DNA from 3 places in the Nocardioides pakistanensis genome. Region 1 is predicted to be linked to each of the others. Evidence: riboswitches for the same ligand, from Rfam matches in the RefSeq annotation. Region 1 holds a riboswitch; each other region holds the start of a gene.
What was found. Region 1 has a riboswitch for cyclic di-AMP ahead of ACYVIH_RS10765 (transglycosylase family protein). Riboswitches for the same ligand answer to the same signal wherever they lie in the genome.
Positions count from the first base shown of each region.

Region 1 (4,942 bases):
GGTGGGCCACGTGCCGTCCTGGATGATCCTCGACCAGCGCTACCGCAACCGGTACCTGTTCGCGGGACTCGGGCCGCGCCAGCCCTTCCCCGGCCGTTGGTACAAGCACGGCACGCTATTCAAGAGCGACACGGTCGAGGGACTCGCCGAGCAGATCGGCGTGGACCCGGCCGGACTCGCCGAGACGGTTCGGCGGTTCAACGAGATGGCGCGCACCGGCGTGGACACCGATTTCCACCGCGGCGACAGCGCCTACGACAAGTACTACGGCGACCCGACCAACAAGCCGAACCCGTGCCTGGGCCCGATCGACGAGGCCCCGTTCTACGCGGTCAAGATCGTCCCCGGCGACCTCGGCACCAAGGGCGGCGTGGTCACCGATGAGCACGCGCGTGCGCTGCGGCCCGACGGCTCGGTGATCCCGGGCCTGTACGCCGCCGGCAACGCCTCGTCCGCGGTGATGGGCAACACCTACGCGGGCGCCGGGTCCACGATCGGCCCGGCCATCGTGTTCGGCTACCTGGCCGCGCTCGACCTCGCCCGCCCGGTAACGGTCGAGCAGTCCCCCGTCCGGACCGCAGAGGAGAGCTGACATGCCCATCGACCCCGACAAGGCCATCGGCGCGGAGCTGTCCGAGGTCACCTTCGCGTGGACCGAGTCCGACGTCCTGCTCTACCACCTCGGCGTGGGTGCGGGCGCCCGTCCCGGCGACCAGACCGACCCCCGAGCACTGCGGTACACCCTCGACGACGAGCAGCTCCAGGTGCTCCCGTCGTTCGGGGTCGTGGCGCCGACCTTCCACGCCACCGCGCCGCCGAGCCTGGACCTGCCCGGCTGTGACATCGACCTGGCCAGCGTGCTGCACGGAAGCCAGGAGATCGTCCTGCACCGCCCGCTGCCGACGGCGGCACGGGCGACGGTCCGCACCCGGATCAGCGACGTGTGGGACAAGGGCAAGGCCGCGGTGATCGTGCAGGAGGGCGAGGCCCGTGACGAGTCCGGGGAGCCGCTGTTCACGACCCGCTCGAGCATCTTCGTCCGCGGTGAGGGCGGTTGGGGCGGTGACCGCGGACCGTCCACGAAGGTGGACCTGCCCGACCGCGCACCCGACGCCGACGTCAGCTACGCGACGACACCGCACCAGGCGATGCTCTACCGGCTGTGCGGCGACCGGAACCCGCTCCACGCCGACCCGCAGTTCGCTGCGAGGGCCGGGTTCCCGGCACCGATCCTGCACGGACTGTGCTCCTACGGGATCACCCTGCGCGAGGTCGTCGACGCCCTCCTCGACGCGGACACCTCCGCCGTCGCCGGATTCTCCGCCCGCTTCGCCGGCGTGGTCTTCCCCGGCGAGACGATCCGGGTCCGTGCCTGGGACGAGGGCGAGCAGATCCTGGTCTCGGCCACCGTGGCGAGCCCGGACGCGGCGCGGGACGGCGCGCCAGTGCTCGCCGACGCGGTCCTCACCCGCGCCTGAGAGCCTGGTCACGTTCACGCCGGTCCGGTTGGGCCGGCACGTGTCGTCTGCCTAGCCTGGACGGGTTCCGCGTCCCGGCGGAGCGCCGTCCGTGGGCAACGCCGAGTCCTGTCCCGCTCCCGGCCGGCACCGACGAGCATCACCAGGGGCAGGAGCGGGGGAACCGAATCTTCACGGTCCCCGGACCTCGGGGTGAAGCCTCCACCGTCGTACGACGAGCGAGGCCGGGCACACCTTTCCGCCCGAACCCGACAGCTCACCTCGCAGGCGTCCGAGAGGTTCCGTCATGCGCTCACGCATGTTCCTGGCGACGGTCGTCGCCTTCCTTGCCGCACTCGCCCCGAACCTGGTGGCCGCACCTGCCGAGGCCGCGACGCTCCGGACCTGGAAGCGGCTCGCCCAGTGCGAGTCCGGCCAGCGCTGGCACATCAACACCGGCAACGGCTACTACGGCGGCCTGCAGTTCAGCCCGTCGACGTGGCGGGCGTTCGGTGGTCGCAAGTTCGCCCGCAACGCCCACCGGGCCATGCCGCGCGAGCAGATCAGGATCGCCGAGAAGGTCCGTCGCGCGCAGGGGTGGGGCGCCTGGCCGCACTGCTCCCGCAAGATCGGGCTGCGGTAGTGTGACGACCGGAAAGGTGGAACACGTTCTACCTTTCCGGTCGTCGACGTCGTCCCTGAGGAGAGCTTCGTGACCACCAGGGCGATGCGCCGCGCGGCCGTCCGCAGGGCGGTGCCGCTACCGTCCCTGAGCATCCCCGAGGGACGCCTGGTCGAGCTTCCCGGCCGGGGGTCGACGTACGTCACCGACTCCCCCGGACCGAACGGGGCCCCGACAGTGCTCCTGCTGCACGCCGTCGGCTGCACGGGTCTGCTCACGTGGTTCCCGTCGATCCCCGCGCTCACCGAGCGCTACCGGGTGGTCACCCTCGACCAGCGGTGGCACGGCCAGGGCATCACCTCCGAGGAGTTCTCGCTCTACGACTGCGCCGACGACGCCGCCGCAGTGATCGAGACGCTCGGACTCGAGGACGTCATCGTCGCGGGCTACTCGATGGGCTCGGTCGTCGCGCAGCGCACCTGGCGGCAGCATCCCGACCGGGTCGCAGGCCTCGTGCTCGGCGCGACCACGGACAGGTTCCGAAGGTCGCCGGCGGAGATGATGTTCTTCCAGTCGATGGGCCTGTCGATGGGCGCACTCCGCGGCCTGGCCCGTTCCCGGACCGCGCTCGCCGCCGCACGCAGCGCCGCCCGGTTCATGGACATCGACGATCCGGGCGACCTGCACGACTGGGCGCTGGCGGAGTTCCGCAGCACCAGCCCGTGGGCCGTCGCGCAGGCGGTCGCTGCCCTCGGCAGGCACCACTCACGGCCCTGGCTGCGCCGGATCGACGTGCCCACCGCCGTGGTCGTGATGGCACGGGACCGGGTGATCCCCGCCGACCGTCAGCGGACCCTGGCCGCCCGGATCCCCGGCGCCACGACCCACGAGGCCGACGCCGGTCACGCCGGCTGCGTCCTGGCCGCGGAGGAGTTCGTCCCGACCCTGCTCGAGGCGTGTGCCTCAGTCGCCGCGCGCGTGCGCGACGGAAAGCGCCTCGAGCGCCGCGTCGAGCTCTGACGGGATCAGCGCGGCCAGCTCCCGTACCTTCGGCACCAGCTCGCGGCAGGCGAGGACGCCGACGTTCATCCGGCCGTTGTTCGACATCACGGTGATGTTGAGGCCCGCGCCGTGGAAGACCGGCCCGAGCGGATAGAGGGCGTCGATCCGCGCCCCCATGAAATACACCGGGACCGGGGGGCCCGGCACGTTGGAGACCACGAGGTTGTGCACGACCGGGTGCCGCTCGGCGAGCCGGAGCCGGGAGTAGACCCGCACCGCCATCCCGAAGGTGCGCGGCGCTGCGAACTGTGCCCAGTCCTGCAACGTGTCGGCGTCGATCGCACCGTGATGCTCCTTGACGTCGGCGTTGGTCGCCGCGATCGCGCGGATCCGTTCGAGCGGGTCCTCCACGTCGGTGTGGAGCTTGGTGAACATGCCCGAGACCTTGTTGCTGCCGGTCCGCTGTGACTTCCCGTGCACCGAGACCGGCACCATCGCCACCAGGGAGGCGCTCGGCAGCTCGCCGCGGTCGGCGAGGTAGCGGCGCAGCGCACCGCCGACCAGGCCCAGCACCACGTCGTTGACCGTCGCCCCGGCGGCGGCCTTCACCGCCTTGACGTCGTCGAGGTCGAAGTCGGCGAACGCCGCCGATCGGTGCCCGGTGATCGTGCCGTTGAACGACGTCCTGGGTGCGGTGAACGGGGCCGGCATCGCCTTGCCCGCCCGGCCGCGGCCGATCCAGCTGGTCACGATGCCGGCGGTGGGAAGGAGCAGCTTGGCGAGCTCCAGCGGCTTCGTCGCGGTCGACACCAGAGCCCGGGCGGCCAGCTCGACGTCGCTCGGGACCCGCTCGTGGTGCGCAGGCTCGGCGGGCAGCGGCGGCGCCTCGGGCTCGAGACTGCAGAGGTTGGAGATCAGGTTCGCACCGGACACTCCGTCGACGGTGGCGTGGTGCATCTTGGTGAAGACCGCGACCCGCCCGTCACGGAGGCCCTCGATCACGACCATCTCCCACAGCGGTCGCGAGCGGTCCAGCGGCAGCCCGGCGAGATGCCCGACCAGCTCAGCGAGCTCCTCGGGTCCGCCGGGCGAGGGCACGGCGGCGCGATGGACGTGCCTGTCGATGTCGAAGTCCTCGTCGATCACCCAGACCGGGTGGTCCAGGTGCAGGGGCACGGTGTGCAGGGTGCGCAGGAACTCCGGCATCGAGCTGATCCGGCGGGCGATCCCCCGCTTCAGCGTCTCGAAGTCATAGCGCTCGGGCATGGTCTCCGGGGAGATCATGACCACGCCGCACACGTGGAGCAGCTGGGTGGAGGACTCGAGGTACAAGAAGCTCGCATCGAGCCCGCTGAGTCGGTCCATGCCCATGATCCTACGCCCATTTCTATAACAGGTTCTAGTTTGCCTAGACTTGCCGCATGACGGACAAGTTCCTGCGTCGCCAGCTGGTCACCGCCGCCCTGACCGCCAACGCGCTGCGGCCGTTCCCCGGCGGGGTCACCGGCATCCCCCAGATGTTCGCGGGCTGGCTGACCGGAGAGCTCGCCCCCCACCTCGCCGCGGCGACCGCGGTCGACATGCTCACCCAGACAACGCTCCGGCGCCACGATGGTCACGCCTCTCGCGCCGGGCTCGCGCTGGCCACCGGCAGCGTTGCCGGGCTGGGCTACCTCATCCACCAGTCCCAGGACGCTCGCGACGACGTCGACCGGGCGTTGGTCGAGGCCCTGGGACCCGGTTACCTCGACGACCTCACCAAGGTGCACACCGACGTCGACCTGGCCACCCCGTGGCGCCAGCTGGCGATGCCCTTCCGGATGCAGCACCCCGAGGTGGAGGTCGTGAAGAACCTCACCTA
Region 1 covers NZ_BAAGUV010000023.1:231,106-236,047, forward strand. The annotation lists gene kstD (3-oxosteroid 1-dehydrogenase) at 1-592, shown strand, start outside; gene ACYVIH_RS10760 (MaoC/PaaZ C-terminal domain-containing protein) at 594-1,478, shown strand; cyclic di-AMP (ydaO/yuaA leader) riboswitch at 1,609-1,763, shown strand; gene ACYVIH_RS10765 (transglycosylase family protein) at 1,765-2,100, shown strand; gene ACYVIH_RS10770 (alpha/beta fold hydrolase) at 2,170-3,099, shown strand; gene ACYVIH_RS10775 (WS/DGAT/MGAT family O-acyltransferase) at 3,043-4,446, opposite strand; gene ACYVIH_RS10780 (alpha/beta hydrolase) at 4,503-4,942, shown strand, end outside.

Region 2 (4,942 bases), on a different contig from region 1:
GGGGTTGATGAGGATGTGCACCGGCGACGACGGGCTGAGCGAGCCGTCGACCGTCGCCGTGACCGCGGCGATGGAGTCGTAGGTGTCCGGCTCTGCGTCGAGCATCCGGTGGAGCTGGTCGTCGTCAGCCGGGACCTCGACGACCAGCCGGCCACGCCAGCGGGGCAACACGGCCCTGACGTCCTTCACCGCCTGGTCGGCCAAAGTGGTGTAGCGGTCGAGCTGGCCGGGGTCGGCGGCAACCACCAGAGCCCGGGGTGAGCGATGCACCGCGAGGTCGTCGAGAAGCCACAGCGGCACCGGCTGGGCGTCACCGGCTCCGATGCTGCCCAAGGCGACTCCCTCCGGGGTGTCGACGAACGTGAACGGCACCTCCATGGTGCTCGTGGACTCGTCATATCCCTCGACGCGCCAGGAGACCGAGACGTTCCCGACCCACGCGTCCGGGCCGTACTGCCTCCGGACGGGGTCGGGCAGCGCCCCGGACTCCTCGACGAACCGCAACGCCAGCTCGCCGATCCCGAGGGATCGCACGTTGTCGTGGATCCAGCCCAGACTCCGGCGGGCCGCGCGGTCTCCGGGCGCGGCCAGGGTGACCGCACTTCGCCGGGTCCCCGCGGTCAGCGCGTCGTCGAGATCCGCCAGCAGCGTGGCGGCGCCGTCCGCACGCAGGTCGTTGCTCGACGCCGGCTCCGCCGGCTCGGCCGGGGTGATGACCTCCCGGTCAGCGACGCGGAGGACGAGGAACGTGCCGAGCACCGCCAGCAGCACGAAGCCGGCCACCCACAGCAGTGGGCGGCCGGCTCGGGAGACGGGGTCAGCCGATGCGTCGCGCACCGGAGTACGGCATGGAGAAGACGCCGGCGATCCGGACGCCGGTGCCCGGGTTGGCGGCGTCGACGATCTGGCCGTTGCCGATGTAGATGCCGACGTGGCTGACCGGGCTGTAGTAGAAGACCAGGTCGCCCGGCTGCAGGTCGGAGGAGGAGACCGGCGTACCCATGCTCATCTGGGCGCTCGAGGAGTGCGGCAGGCTCACGCCGGCCTGCGCCCAGGCCGCCATGGTGAGACCGGAGCAGTCGTAGGCGTCGGGGCCGGCTGCGCCGTAGACGTAGGCGTCGCCGACCTGCGCGAGCGCGTACTCCACGGCCGCGCCCGCGCGCCCCGAGACCGGTACGTCGGGCAACGGGGTCCGTGTGGCACTGCGGCTGACCCGGCTGGTGCGCGAGGCGGCCGCGGCGTCCATCTCGTCGAGGAGCGCCTCGGCCTCCGCGGCCTTCTCGTCGACCTCCGCCTTCTCCTCGGCGAGCTGCGCCTCGGTCTCCGCCAGGGCAGCGAGCTCCCGCTCGGCGGCGGCCTCGCGCAGCTCCAGCTGCTTGAGCTGGGTCGCGAACTCGGCCATCAGCTGGGCCTGCTGGTCGTTGTAGGCCGAGACCGTGGCGATCTGGTCGAGGAAGGCGTCCGGGTCCTTGGACAGCAGCACCTGGGTGGTGGTCGACAGTGCCTGGCCCTGGTAGGCCGCGACCACGGTGGAGGCGACCTGCTCCCGGACCGCGTCGACGCGCTCCTGCTGCCGGTCGAGGTCCGCGCGCAGGGTCCGCAGGCTCTCCCTGGTCCGCTGCAGCTCCAGCCGTGCGTCGTTGTAGCGCTCGGAGGCCTGCTCGGCCTCGTGGTAGAGCCGTTCGACCTTGGCCGCGACGTCGTCGCGGTCCGGTTCGGCCTGGCTGGGGGCGGCGACGAGCAACGAGCCACCGAGGGTGGCGACGCCGCATGCTGCGATGACGCTGGTGATGCGCTTCCGGCCGTCGAGCACGAGCGGACGGTCTCCTCTTTGTCCTGACGCCTACCGGGTGAGCTGACGGGTTCGGGCGGCAAAGAAGACCCTACGAGCGCGGCAGCCACTCGCGTGGTTGCGCGCGCACGATTCACCCCAAGGAACGTGGTTCCCCGGCTCCGGCCACGACTTCCCCTTCGGGACCGGACTCGGCGCGGCACCTGAGTCGACCCGGTCTGGTCAACTGCCGCAGGTGCCTCCTGAAGGTTATGCGGAGGTCCTGAACGCCGCAAACGATTCCGGCATGTGGCGTGGACCGATTTTGTGACTTTTCAGACGTTGCGGATCCTCAGGTTTGGGTCGCGGCCGACCGGTCAAGCGGAGGCGGCGTTGACGTCAGGGCCGGACAGTGGCGCCACCATCCTCAGCGGGGGCACCAGCCCGGAGCCGGCGAGCACGTCGAGGGCACGTCGCTCGTCGTCGTCGAACCCGAGCTCGGGCGGTGGCCCGAGCAGGACGGTCACCACGCAGTCGGTGCAGGCCGGGCCTCGCACGACGCAGGTGTCGCAGTCGATGTGCACGCTCATGTCGCCTCCTGGGGAAGTCGTTCGCATCGTGAGCAGGACGGTGCCAGGCACCTCCGACAGTTTCCGCGCGGCGTGTCGCAACGGTCGCCCGAGGGTCCGCCGCGAGGTCACGATTCCGACACCTCGCTCCGGGGCCGGCACCATGCTCGGTAAAATCTGTGCCAAGCCCCGATGAACGACGACCGATCCCGCCCCGAGCCCGAGAAGCCGCCGATGACCGATCCCGAGCCCGGCCGGGGCGCCGGCGCCGACCTCGCGCGTGCCGCACGACCGACCGGCATCTACCTCTTGTTCACGCTCGTCGTGGGCCTCCTCGGCGAGCTGCTGCTGGAGAGCGCACGCACCGACTGGAACTGGGCCTACGTGCTCCACCTCGTCGGCCGAGAGAGCGGAGTGCTGCTCCTGGGAGCCGTGGTCCTGGCGTTGGGAGCCGGTCTCGTGCTCGCTGTCAGCGGCCGCATGTGGGTCAGCGGCCTCGTGGTGCTCGGCCTCGCGGCGGTGGTGGGTCTGGCCAGCAACCTCAAGTACGTCGCCCAGCGCGAACCCCTCTACCCACGCGACCTCGTGTTCGCGCTGCAGCCGGACTTCCTCATCGAGATGGTCGAGCCGCGGGTGCTCTGGCAGGCCGGACTCGGCCTGGCCCTCCTGGCGGCCGTGAGCTGGGGGCTGAGCCGCCTGTTCTCGATGTGGCTGCACCGGGCACGCCCGCAAGGACTCCGGCGGAGGACCGCGGTCGTGGGCCGGGCGGGCGCCGCCGCGGCCTGCCTTCTGCTGCTCTCGTCGCTGGCGCAGTTCCAGCAGCCCGGCAACCCGTGGCGGGGAGCGTACGAAGCCTTCGGTGCGGACTGGGCGAAGGCCAGCCAGCCGAACAACTACCGCGCCAACGGTTTCCTGGGTGGCTTCCTCTACAACCTCGACACCCCCGGGATGCGGCGTCCCCCGGGGTACTCACACGAGGCGATGCAACGGATCGTCGCCCGCTACACCGCCGCCGCCGAGGCGTGGAACTCGCAGGCGCGAGGCAGCGTCGAGGACGTCAACGTCGTGATGGTGCTCTCGGAGTCGCTGAGCGACCCGACCCGGTGGGCGGGGATGTCGCTGGCCGAGGACCCGCTCCCCCGCACCCGGGCGCTGATGCAGCGGGCCCCGCACGGGCTCATGCTGAGCCAGAAGATCGGCGGCGGCACGTCCAGCATGGAGTTCGAGGCGCTGACCGGGATGTCGCTGGCCCAGTTCGACCCGGCCATGGACACGCCGTACCAGATGCTGGTGCCTCGCTTCCGCACCTTCCCCTCGGCCGTGCGCACGTTCGAGCGCCTGGGGCACGCCACCACAGCCATCCACCCCTATGAGCCGACGATGTACCAGCGCGACCGGGTGTACCCGATCCTGGGGTTCGATGACCTCGTGGCGCGCGACGACATGACCTACCGCGGCCACCTCGAGGACGGCCGGTTCATCTCCGACCACGCGGCGTTCCGCCAGACTCTCGACACGCTCGAGGACCACGACGAGCCGGTCTTCGTGAACCTGGTCACGATGCAGAACCACACGCCGTACTCCGGCTCCTACTCGCAGCCGGTCCCGGTCACCGGCCTCGGCCCGCAGGGCACCGACATGGTCGGCCAGTACGCCGAGGGCCTGTCGCGCACAGACCTCGCGATCAGTAGGTTCGTCAAGACACTGTCCCGCTCCGACGAGAAGACCGTCCTCCTGCTGTACGGCGACCACCTTCCCGCCGGACTCCCCGACGAGGTCATCGAGGCAAACTCCGACCGGGTCCTGCACGAGACACCGTTCTTCGTCTACGCGAACTTCCAGGACCTCCCGCCGGAGGAGCTGCCGACGACCAGCCCGATCTTCTTCATGCCGCGGCTGCTGCGGATGCTGGATGCACCGCTCACGCCGTACTACGCGTTGCTCAGCGAGCTCGAGCAGCACATCACCGCGATGGAGCACGGCCGGATGCTCGGCCCCGAGGGCGACGAGCTCTCGCCGGGCCAGCTCTCGCCCGAGGCCCGGCGAGTGCTGCGTGACTACCGGTTGGTGCAGTACGACCTGTCGGTCGGGAAGAGGTACGCCGAGGCGATGACCGTGCCCTCCCAGGAGCAGGCCCTCGCCGCCTCAGGAACGGGCAAGTAGCCGGCTCAGCACGACGGCCCCGACGACCCTCGCGCCACGACGCCGGACGTCGCCCGCGACGGCCTGGTCGCTGGTGACGACCACGACCGGGCGGCCCGGCGGCTCGGCGGCCACGAGCTGGCGGATCACGTCGTCGGCGATCACGCCGTAGGGGCTGTAGAGCACCCGCACACCACGGGGCCGCTTCACCAGCGGCCGCTCGACCTTGTCAGCAGCGTCGAACACCACGGTGACCTCGGCCTGGGTGCGCGCCGCCAACGGCGCGAGGCCGCTCAGCAGACGGTCCCGCTGGATCTCCAGCGTCGACTCCGGCCAGGCGTTCTTCGTGACGTTGTAGCCGTCCACGACCAGGTGCACCCGAGGCAGGGCGAGCAGCTGGTCGAGCAGAGCCGGGTCGTCCGCGGCGAGCGAGCCGTGGCTGCTCGGTGTCCGGGCGCCC
Region 2 covers NZ_BAAGUV010000063.1:40,947-45,888, reverse strand. The annotation lists gene ACYVIH_RS19115 (hypothetical protein) at 1-837, opposite strand, end outside; gene ACYVIH_RS19110 (C40 family peptidase) at 818-1,813, opposite strand; cyclic di-AMP (ydaO/yuaA leader) riboswitch at 1,826-1,999, opposite strand; gene ACYVIH_RS19105 (hypothetical protein) at 2,149-2,361, opposite strand; gene ACYVIH_RS19100 (LTA synthase family protein) at 2,533-4,503, shown strand; gene ACYVIH_RS19095 (NYN domain-containing protein) at 4,486-4,942, opposite strand, start outside.
Region 2: it holds a riboswitch for cyclic di-AMP, as region 1 does, so the genes downstream of both, ACYVIH_RS19110 (C40 family peptidase) here and ACYVIH_RS10765 (transglycosylase family protein) in region 1, are expected to answer to the same signal.

Region 3 (4,942 bases), on a different contig from region 1:
GACCCCGCGCACCTCCTAGGTCACCGGCCGACCGTGCCCACCGCGGCATAGGCCACCACGCACCCATCCCGACCAAGGAGACCCATGACCGCCGTCATCGCCACCGACACCGACTTCGCCGCCGCAACGGCCACCGGCAAGCCCGTCCTCGTCGACTTCTACGCGACCTGGTGCGGGCCATGCCGCAAGGTCGCCCCGATCGTGGACCAGATCGCCGCCGAGCACCCGGAGTTCACCGTGGTGAAGGTCGACATCGACCAGGCCGCGAAGACCACCCTCGACTTCCACGTGATGGGTGTGCCGACCCTCGTCGTCCTCGACGCCGACGGCCAGCGGGTGCGGGAGTTCAACGGGCCCGCCCCCAAGAACACGCTCGTCGAGGCCCTGCGGGCTGCCTGAACCGCACCCTGGCCATGCCCCGCCCGAAGTGAACCCCTGCGGGCGGGGCTGGCGTCGTCGTACCGTCATGACGACGGGGACGGTCCTCGTCGTGAAAGAGGGTGAGGTGCCTGCGCTGCGCGTCCTGCGTGCTGCCATCGGCCTGGCGATGCTCGTGCCAGGCGTCGCGGCGTGCTCCGTCGAGTCCGGCGACGCGACCGGCAGCAACTCTGAGGTCTCGGCACCGGAGCGCCGGATCCCGCCGGGCTGGGAAAACCCGCTGGTTGAGGATGCCCCCGAGGCCGAGCCGCCGCCGAGGCCACGCCGCCAGACCTCTGCCCCGGCCCGCGAACCCACGCCAGTCGCAGCGCGCTGGTCACCGGGCCACCCGCTGACCATCCGATACCGGCAGCAGCGCCTCGACACGGTCGTCGCGTTGCAGCAGCGGCTGGATGACCTGGGGTACGGGCCGCTCGCGGCCGACGGGCACTTCGGCCCCCAGACCGAGTCCGCAGTCCGCCAGTTCCAGGCAGACGAGGCGATCGCCGTCGACGGCCTGGTCGGCGAGGAGACCTGGAACCGGTTGTTCCGCATCGTCCTCAGCCACTGGAGCCCGGAGGGATGGACCCCGGTCGTGCCCGCGTGGTTCAGCAGATCTCAGGACCCGGCGCAGGCCGACACCTCCGACGCTATCCCCGGCATCGTTCCGGGAACGCCCTCGGCCATCTGCGGCGATGGAACCCTGTCCTACTCCACGAGCCGTTCGGGCACTTGCTCGTGGCACGGTGGTGTCGACACCTGGTACCCGTGAGATCGCCCGGCCCGCAACGGTCACCTGGCGCGAGCCCCGCACACCTACCAGGTGTCTGCCGCTGATGACCGCAAGGTCGGCATAGGGCAGAACATCAAGGCTTCCGTGCGTGGGAGTCGAACACAGGGGTCGTGTGTCAAGGGGTTGCGCACGATCGCACCGAAGGGCGAGGAAGAGCCAGAACTGGCCACCTCGCCCTTCGTCGTCCCGCCGCCGACCCGGCCCCGGCTACGCATGTTGAGCACCATGACGACGCTCAGGACCCGCCGCGCAGCAGCCACCACACTGGTCGTGGTTGGCGTGCTCGCCGCCACCGGCTGCACCGTCGAGACGGACGCACCGGCGGCGCCTACCTCACCGGCCGCAGCGACCAAGGCCCCCGCACCTGTCGCCGTCGACGACCTGACCACGCACGCGGCCACCGTGGCCGATGAGGTGCTCCACTACCGGGCCGTCCGTGGCTCCTACCCGTACCTGGCCGACCTGGCCACCTCCGACCTGCCCGAGGGGGCCATGGTCACCCAGTACGCGGCCACGCCCCGGCTGTTCCGCTTCTGCGTGGTCTCCGAGGCCGACGGCGCCTGGGTCGCGTTCGAGTCCGACCGCGGCGGGGTCACCGGCTCCGGGGCCCGCGGCCAGTGCACCTTCGCCGAGTAGTCGCCGCGATGACCCTGGACGACCCGCTCCTCGGACTGACCGTCCGCACCCTGAACTCGCTGCTTCGAGCCGGGTTCGCCACCGTCGCCGAGGTCGACCAGGCCGACGACGACGACCTGCTCGCCATCCGCCAGTTCGGCCGCGCGCAGTTGGGGGAACTGCGCGCCAAGACAGCCCAGTACCGGACCATCGCCGCGGTCACCGCCTGCCCGCTGCGCCTGCCCGAGCCCGGCGAGATCCCCGTCCGCGACCTGGAGATCACCGCACGCACCCGCGACCGGCTGCTCGCCGCCGGGCTGACCACGGCCGCCGACGTCGAGGCACGGACCGAGGCCGACCTGCTCGCACTTCCCGGCTTCGGCGCAACCTGCCTGGCCGACTACAAGCGCGGGCGGCTCCTGCACGCGGCCCGGCACGGCATCTGCCTGGACCCCGACGCCCTCTTCGCGGGCCTCTCGCATGGTGCCCGCACCCGACGCTGGTGGCTGCGGCACGCGTTGGTGGCCGCCTACGTCGCCGAGCACGGCGTGCTGCCGTCCAGCAGGGCCGTGGTCACCGGCCCGGCGGGGGAGCGGATCTGTCTGGGCTCGTGGCTGGCCAAGCAGCGCGACCTGCACCGCCGCGGCGCGCTACCCCCGCACCGCGTCTCTGCCCTGACGCAGATTGAGGGATGGCGCTGGGACGTCCCGACCGGCAGGCGACCGTCCCGGCAGGCCGCGTAACCAGCGTCACCCCCGCGGGCTGCGGCCGGACGCCGAGGGTCTGCGCATGTCCACTGTCGTTACCAAACCGAGACCGGGGAGCACACGACGTCTCTCCGGACACCTGAAGACAAGTCCCCGCACACCGCGGGGCGCGGTCCAGCCCCGCCGAGGCCCGTCATGGCCGGTCCGTCCGAGCACCACGACCAGCACCAGACGATGACGGGCACGGGAGACCCAGCAGTACCGACGGCGACCTCACCAGAGATCGTCGGCTTGGGGTGAAGCCAGCCATGCTGGCCGGGCCACTTCGACGGCCCGAATCCGACAGGTCACCTTCCGCAGGCGTCGCCGAAGGGAACCTTCCATGTCGATCCACCATCGACCGATCTACCCTGCCCGCTCCGTCCCGCTCGCCCTGGCGACGACCCTGATCGCTGCGATGCTGAGCGCCCTCGCCCCGGCCGTCACGGCCCCGGCAAGCGCGCTCACGGTGCACAAGGCGACCCGGGTGCTCACCGTGGCCGCCGACCTGAAGGGCACCCCGTACCGCTACGGCGGAACCACCCGCCGCGGGTTCGACTGCTCCGGCTACACCCAGTTCGTCTACCGCCGGGTCGGCGAACGCCTGCCGCGAGTCTCCGACGCCCAGTACCGGGCCACCCGCCGGATCCCACGCAGCCAGGCGCGCCGTGGAGACCTGGTGTTCTTCCACTTCGGTTCCAAGCGAGGCCACGTCTACCACGTGGGCATCTACGCCGGGCGCGGCAAGATGTGGCACGCGCCCTACACCGGCACCCGGGTGCACAAGACCCGGATCTGGACCTACCGCGGCGTCACGTTCGGCCGGGTGCGCTGAGGCTCCACCGGTCCGTAGATGCCCCGAAACGGCACGAGAGCCCGCCTCAAAGCGTGTGACCGAGGCGGGCTCTCTTGCGTCCCGCCAGGGAGTTTAGGTCAAAAGGGGCGAGAGGTCACAAACGCCACCTTCGCGCGCGTCGAGGGGTGCTGGTGAGCGTTCCGGCGGGTACCGCACACCTGGGGATCATGGCCGAGACCACCACATCCGTCACCACGCCCGACCTGCGCGACGCCGCTGTCGCCGCCGTCATGGCACGCCACCCGCACCTGACCGGGGAGGCCTTCGACCGCAAGGTGCGCCGGGTGGAGACGATCCTGCGTCACTCCAGCGACGGCCCGACCTGGACCGGTCGCTAGAGGGCCCAGCACCATCACGGGTGCCGGTCACGTCCCAGCGAGCGGATCACCGCCTCGGGGTCGTAGCCGGAGAGCACGAGCAGCAGCATGGCGGCGTCGCTCACCGTCTCCGGCCCTTCGGTGCACGGATCGACTCCGGCGGGAAGCCAGCGGTGACCGGTCTTGGTGCTGCCGTCGAAGCAGCGCCACGAGTCCTCGGGCTCGCAGCGGACCAGGGTGCCCGCCGGTCGCGCATCGACGTAGACCGCCGCGGTGTCGACGTGGCCCTCGACCGGCAGGATCATCACCGTGAACCGGTCATCGCCCCGGCCGGACAGGTCCTCTGGGACGGGCGACTCTGAGGTGGCGCCCTGTGTGGTCATAGACCCATGGTGGCAAAGCCGTCCGACACAGCCCCTATTGCGCCGATAGACCCAGCGAGCACTGTGCACCTCGACCGCACACCTGGAGGCTGTGAACATGAACCGAGAACCCGCAGGCGTGCCCTCCGGCGGCCAGTTCGCCGGGCGCGAGCGTGGTGAGGCAGGTCTCGACCTGACCGAGATCCGCCGGATGGTCGTCGACGAGTACGGCGACGGCATCGACGGCGCGGCCACCTACGGACCCGTCGACAGTGACGACGAATACGACGGGTCGACCCAGGAGAAGGTCAGTCTGCTCGACCGCCGGATCGCGCCGGGGGAGGTCTCGACCATCGAACGTGCCGGAGCCACGATCAGCAACGTCACCTCGAACCTGGTCGCAGCACCGAAGGCTGCCTTGAAGACCGGAGCGATCACGGCCGCCGCCTATGCCACCGCGGTTACCTTCGGCGGGGAGCACGCCGAACCGCTGTCGAACTTCGTCACTCACCACCAGACCCCGGTTGCGGTCGCCGGGGCTGCTGCGGTCGCCATCGTTGGTGCGGTCGCGGCCGCCGCCAAGGGAGACCTGTCGCGGACCGCCCACCCGATCCGGGAGGCCCGCAAGCAGGCGCTACGCGCGGCACGCGCCGAGGCTCGCGAAGCACTCCTGGACCGGCTCGTGGCGCGTGAGGCCGCCCGCGCCGCCCAGCAGGACCGGCAGGAGTCGATCCGCGCCGCGCTGGACCAACAGAACGCACCCGGATCCGCCTGAGCCGCCGACCGCAACACCGGCGGCATAGGGACCGTTGTCACACCCGACGACCGGAGCCCGG
Region 3 covers NZ_BAAGUV010000012.1:221,559-226,500, reverse strand. The annotation lists gene ACYVIH_RS05710 (hypothetical protein) at 1-2, shown strand, start outside; gene ACYVIH_RS05705 (thioredoxin family protein) at 85-399, shown strand; gene ACYVIH_RS05700 (peptidoglycan-binding protein) at 506-1,189, shown strand; gene ACYVIH_RS05695 (hypothetical protein) at 1,436-1,846, shown strand; gene ACYVIH_RS05690 (DNA-directed RNA polymerase subunit alpha C-terminal domain-containing protein) at 1,855-2,568, shown strand; cyclic di-AMP (ydaO/yuaA leader) riboswitch at 2,748-2,910, shown strand; gene ACYVIH_RS05685 (C40 family peptidase) at 2,915-3,406, shown strand; gene ACYVIH_RS05680 (hypothetical protein) at 3,559-3,765, shown strand; gene ACYVIH_RS05675 (hypothetical protein) at 3,780-4,127, opposite strand; gene ACYVIH_RS05670 (hypothetical protein) at 4,225-4,881, shown strand.
Region 3: it holds a riboswitch for cyclic di-AMP, as region 1 does, so the genes downstream of both, ACYVIH_RS05685 (C40 family peptidase) here and ACYVIH_RS10765 (transglycosylase family protein) in region 1, are expected to answer to the same signal.